One region of the Peribacillus sp. B2I2 genome, then DNA from elsewhere that is predicted to be linked to it. Evidence: riboswitches for the same ligand, from Rfam matches in the RefSeq annotation. Region 1 holds a riboswitch; the other holds the start of a gene.
What was found. Region 1 has a riboswitch for ZMP and ZTP ahead of ABIE66_RS16185 (APC family permease). Riboswitches for the same ligand answer to the same signal wherever they lie in the genome.
Positions count from the first base shown of each region.

Region 1 (3,170 bases):
ATATTGTCAGGTGTTCCAATTTGCGAACACTTTTTAATAGATAAAAAAACATGGTCATAAAGTAACCATGTTTTCTTTTTACTCATATAGCTGTGTCTACACTAAGAGTTATTTATTAATAAATTCTTTGTTGATTTTTTCAGCCTCAGCCAAGTATTCTGTTTTAATCCCGCTCTTAACTCCCCACCAATAGAAGCAAAGTGCCAGACATGCGATGACCACCATATCCCAGCCAAATGTAAGAATATTTTTTCCGCCGAACTTCTCACTTCCAATATAAGAAATCAAAATCATACAACCTAAGTAAAGAAGCATCCAAACACCTGATAAAAATTGTTTTTTGAAACCATTCCATTTATTTTTAGCTTGATAATAAAAGTAAATAGGTAGTCCAATGGCAATGATGAAAACGACTTCTCCTGTTAATGGCCAACGCGCCCAGTATAAAGTAAGCGATGCAAAAACAAATCCACAAGGTGCAATAATAGAAGCACCTTTTAAGTGAAATGGACGGTTAAAATGAGAAGCAGTACGTCTTAAAGTTGCCAATGCAACTGGCCCCATGATATACGAAATAAGTGTAGCAACTGAAATCACTTCAGCAAGTACGCCCCATCCGCGGAATAAAAATAAAAAGATAAAACATACGCCTAAGTTTAATAACATCGCTGGACGAGGAACACCATAAAGTGGATGTAATGTACCAAAGATATTCGGTAAGTACCCATTCTTCTGCATTCCATAAAGCATTCGCGAAGTTGTAGCTGTATAAGTGGCACCTGAACCAGACGGTGATACAAACGCATCTACATACAATACAATCACTAACCAGTTAAGGCTAAGAGCAATTGCCAAATCTGCAAAAGGTGAATTAAAATTCAGTTGACTCCATCCGTTCACAATCATAGACGGATCGATTGCACCGATAAAAACAACTTGTAAAATAACGTATATAAAACCTGCAATTAGAATAGACCCAATAACAGCAATTGGTATAGACTTATTCGGCGACTTCGCTTCTCCTGCCATATTAACTGGACTTTGAAATCCGTTAAACGCAAACACTATACCAGAAGTAGCTACTGCTGTTAAAACGCTTGCCCAACCATATGGTGCGATTCCTTGAGAACTTGTAAAGTTTTCACCATGAAATCCAGCAAAAAATAACGATCCTGCCATTACACCTGGAACAATTAATTTAAAAATAGTAATAAATGAATTTGCCTTAGCAAAAAGGTTAACTGTCCAATAGTTGACGAAGAAATAGAACAATAATAGTAAAGAAGCTATGAATAATCCTTTGGTCGTTAAGATATTGTTATCAACTAAGGAATGAGACCATCTGGCCCATTCCCAAGGCCACGTACTCATATATTGTACCGAAGCAAATGGCCTCAACGGTAATAGTCGAAGCGATAGAAATCCAGTTCGCCCACGCAGCTAAAAATCCAATAAAAGAACCATGCGAATATTGAGGATACTTAACCATTCCTCCAGCTTCAGGAAACATTGCCCCAAGCTCTGCGTAAGATAATGCAATAAATAAAATTACAACCATACCGATAATCCAAGAAAAAATAGCTGCTGGCCCAGCAATCTGGGCGGCTTTCCACGCTCCGAACAACCAACCTGAGCCGATAATAGAACCAATACCTGTCATAGTTAAAGCAAAAGTCCCCATCTTTCTATGCATATTACTCATCTCTACCTACACCTCTTCCTAGGAAAATAAAAAACACTTAATCTATTTATAGATCAAGTGTTTGCCCAGGCGCGCGGCTTATACTCTATATGCTCCCCCATGGTTCTCCATGTTGCGCCAGTTACATATAGGAAAATAGTTTTTTTATAGTATATAGGATTATTTTAAATTTAACAACACTTGAAAAATATTTATATTTTATATATAACCTTATTTATTTTTCGTAATTTCCTATCAATATTCATTTTAATTTGAAAAAATAGGAAAATCAAGGTCCAAAAAACAAACATTCGTTTTCCAGAACACATGCTACATCAATATAATCATTTCTCTTTAACATTATACTTAAAAATCTTTAAGAGCTTATATGCGCAAAATAAACCGTTCATATTTTACAAATTATATCCCAACAACATTTACATAAACTGTTCTTTTCTTCCTCGAAAAAAAAGCCATGCACAAGTTGGGGAAAATACCTGAGGGATGAAGATCTCTCTTTGTTTCGTCCACAATTTATACACAACTTTAATTAGTGACTAATATATTTAACTAATGTGAAACACACTCGGCATAGCTAGAGTGATGAACGTAGATTGAATTTCCAAATCTGATCATTATTATCCACATATGATGATTAGCTTCATGATCATCTTCACCTAATCCGTTACAAAATATCTTTCCCTATCATTATCCCTTAATTATTACAATCGGCTAGGTATAACTTCGTTTTAACTGAACTGTTCCGAGAATAATTGCTTAACTCCGGTGTAGAATGGGAATTTCAATAGTAAGATTAATAGGTAAGAAAAGCTAACCAATGGGTGGATTTAAAGAGAAATAACTATTATTAGATTTTACCTATTAATCCTGATAGTCCTTTTTACAGTAGCAGTACTTCTATTGGTAAGAGAACTAAAGAAAAGCATATCACCTTACAAATTTTAAAATCATTGAAGAGAAAGTCAGATTTAGCTGAATTACCCAACGAAAAAATTTTATATATTTTTATTATTTTACTGAAATAAAAATATGAAGTATTAGAAAGTTTGAGCAGCTGTCCTGTTACTTGAATTGAAAAAAGCTCTGTAAAAAGTTTCCTCTAAACAGAGCTTACCGACATATTAAAGTATTTTCACCAAGTCTTTTCTAGCACTCAAGCAAATACTCTCACCTAGATGATCCATTTGCTCCTCATCAGATAGGTTAACAACAATCTCCTGAGAGCCTGATACACACTCTACCACTCTTTTTGAACCAACAAAATGGACCTTTTTCAATTTAGCCTCAAACGTAATTCGATTAGGCTGAAAGCGACTTTGGGTAATTTTTAAGTGTTCAGGTCTTATTACAAGCTTTTTATCTGAATTCTTAACTTGGGAAAACTCTTTTAATAGATTTTCTCTATTCTGGCTTTCTAATAGATCCACATCTATTACATTCGTTTCCCCAATAAAGTCGGCAACAAAAA
Region 1 is NZ_JBGCCB010000001.1:3,280,826-3,283,995, forward strand. Features, by position in the region: partial or broken gene ABIE66_RS16185 (APC family permease) at 109-1,702, opposite strand; ZMP/ZTP riboswitch at 1,759-1,837, opposite strand; gene ABIE66_RS16190 (ABC transporter ATP-binding protein) at 2,824-3,170, opposite strand, start outside.

Region 2 (3,170 bases), 1.2 Mb from region 1:
ATCGGGAAGTGCAGCGAATAGTAGGTGAATGAACATAAAATAAATCAAGCGAGGGTGAATTTGATGGGAGTTCAAGCAGAAAAGATCTTTGTAAACTTGCCTGTTAAAGATTTGGATGCCTCAATGGAATTTTTCACAAAGGTCGGCTTTGAATTTAACGAGCAAATGACCAATGAAAATGCAACGTGCATGGTTATCAGTGAATCCATATATGTCATGTTATTGGTGGAAGATTACTTTAAAACGTTTACCAAGAAGGATATCCCGGATCCAGCAACAACTACGGAAGCAATCGTAGCCCTATCGGTTAAAAGTAAGGAAGAAGTGGATGAGGTCGTGAATAGGGCACTGGATGCTGGCGGAAAGCCTTTTAATGAAGCAATTGATCATGGTTTCATGTACGGTTGGAGCTTTAAGGATATCGACGGTCATTCTTGGGAAGTGTTTTACATGGACGAAAGCGGATTTAATCAAAATTAAATCAAATGAAAGACACAATCCTTCACTTAGGATTGTGTCTTTTTTTTAATTTAGGTGCCGTAGGTTTATTCATAACAATACCGGGCTAATATCCTTCCATTCATAAACCAATAGATTTATTTCAGCGCCAGCGATTTTGATTTTTTCGGTTTTAAGCAATTCAGCACCAAATGCCTCATAGAAGTATCGAGATTTATTATCTTCAAGCACCTCGACGTAAATAGTCTTAAATCCCAGATCTTCGAATTTAAAGAATAATTCTTTGATGAGTTTCTTACCTATGCCCATTCTTTGAAAGTTTTCGAGAATATATATCGCAGTTAAATCACCAGAATCCTCAGCCTTATTCGTTTCCCTTTTCCCTCCACTTATAAATCCTACTATTTTTCCCTCGTTATTCTCTGCTACATAAATATGATTCCCATCACTGGATATATTCTTTATCCATAAATCTTTCCTTTTCTCATAAGACAGATTATCTAGAAAATCACTTGGTATTATATTTTCATAAGTGGTTCTCCAGCAATCCACATGGACTATTGCTATACCTTCAGCATCAGCAAGCGTTGCCTCTCTTACTAACATATTAATTCCTCCTAATTATCTTTTAGTTTGCTATACTTTCTTTATTTTACTAATATTATCCATTTTACAACAAAGCTGTCCGGAATAGTCCAAGAATATCAACAGCCACTTTCAACAGTGCCTTTTTTCAACGATTAATAGCCAATAATTAATTTCGTCGATATATATCTAATTTCGGAGATAAAACGATAGATTTCGTCGATAAAGTTCTGGTGAGATGTGACTTCTTCAAAAAAAGAGATAAATCTTTAAAATGATATTGAAGATTGCTGAATAATTTGATAAAATAAAATAAATGAAAAGACTATGTGCAACTGGCGAAACACGGATAACCGTGAGGGAACACATAGTGTCGTAGCCGTTCGCCTGGGCAGAGGTAAGGGATTTTATCCCTTGCCTCTTTCTGTGTATTTACAGAGGATAGTAAAGGTTTAGAGAATGCAGATTTTTACGGATTCAAAATCTTGTCAATATTTTGAAACTTCAAAACTATCATAACCAAAGAGGAGCAAACAAAATGAGCACAGTACTTTTAGAAAAAGTCAAAACGATCAAAGCGTTAAATAATATTGCCGAAAGCGGGCTAAATGTATTCAACAAAGGCGATTTCAAAGTCGACAATGACAGTGAAAACCCTGATGCGATCGTACTTCGCAGCTTTAACATGCATACTATGGAATTCGGCGATCAGTTAAAAGCAATTGCAAGGGCAGGGGCAGGAGTCAATAATATTCCGGTCGACAAATGCACAGAGCAAGGAATCGTCGTTTTCAATACACCTGGAGCTAACGCAAACGCTGTAAAAGAAATGGTGCTAACGTCATTAATGGCTTCATCTCGTAACCTGTTTGCCGGTGTGGCCTGGACAAAGACGCTGGAAGGCGAAGGAGAACAAATTCCAAAGCTTGTAGAAGCAGGAAAGAAACAATTCGTTGGTAAAGAAATCAAGGGAAAAACTCTTGGCGTAATCGGTTTAGGAGCGATCGGTGCACTTGTAGCGAATGATGCCCTGGATTTGGACATGGATGTCATTGGGTTTGACCCGTTCATCTCTGTTGATACAGCTTGGAACTTGTCCCGCAATGTACAACGCGCCATGACAATTGAACAATTGTTTGCAGAATCTGATTACATTACAGTACACGTTCCATTAACTGATGACACTAAAGGAATGTTTAACCAAGAAACATTTGGCATCATGAAGCCTGGCGTACATATCTTGAACTTCTCACGCGGCGAGCTAGTGAATGAAGCGGATATGGAAGCGGCACTTGAGAGCGGGAAAGTTGGCAGGTTCATCACAGACTTCCCGAATGAAAATGTGTTGAAAATGAAAAATGTCGTTCCAATTCCGCATCTTGGTGCCTCTACACTAGAATCAGAGGAAAACTGTGCCATCATGGCAGCTCGTCAGTTGAAGACCTTTTTAGAAACAGGGAACATCAAGAACTCTGTGAATTTCCCGAATACTGCCATTCCTTATACAGGAAATCGTCGTGTGGCAACTTTCCACGAAAACGTTCCTAACATGGTTGGGCAAATTACACTGGCTGTATCTGGCTTTAATTTGAACATCGCTGACATGGTTAACAGAAGCCGTGGGGGATATGCGTATACGATCATCGACATTGAGGGTGAAGTAAACGGCGATATCATTCCTGGTTTGGAAGCAAAAATTAAACAAATCGAAGGTATCGTCACAACTCGTATTATCTAATTGGTACCGGAAAATAGATGATAAATAGTGAAAGCCTCAATTCCTTTAAGGAGTTGGGGCTTTTTTTTAGGCTTTGTTAATGTTTTTGAACAAAAAAAGCCACTTATTGTGGTGATCATATTAAAGTGACTCACGTGTTGAGAACGAACTCAGCCTGGCTCGGGTTATGCCGTGCAGCTCGATACAGTCAGTAGAAGTCAAAACTTCTTCCATCACGAATTGTTTAAGATCGAACTTCTCCAAGATTAAAAATCTGTCATGGTTTCACTTCCGTTTCTTCTTCATAATGTACAAACAACATCAAGTAGATTGCGAATAGAAGATGCAAATAAAGTGGAATATTCTTATCGTTTTGAATGACAACAAATATGAAAATTCCATATAGCAA
Region 2 is NZ_JBGCCB010000001.1:4,446,149-4,449,318, reverse strand. Features, by position in the region: gene ABIE66_RS22070 (VOC family protein) at 64-480, shown strand; gene ABIE66_RS22065 (GNAT family N-acetyltransferase) at 550-1,065, opposite strand; ZMP/ZTP riboswitch at 1,366-1,444, shown strand; gene ABIE66_RS22060 (phosphoglycerate dehydrogenase) at 1,583-2,782, shown strand; gene ABIE66_RS22055 (hypothetical protein) at 3,039-3,170, opposite strand, start outside.
Region 2: it holds a riboswitch for ZMP and ZTP, as region 1 does, so the genes downstream of both, ABIE66_RS22060 (phosphoglycerate dehydrogenase) here and ABIE66_RS16185 (APC family permease) in region 1, are expected to answer to the same signal.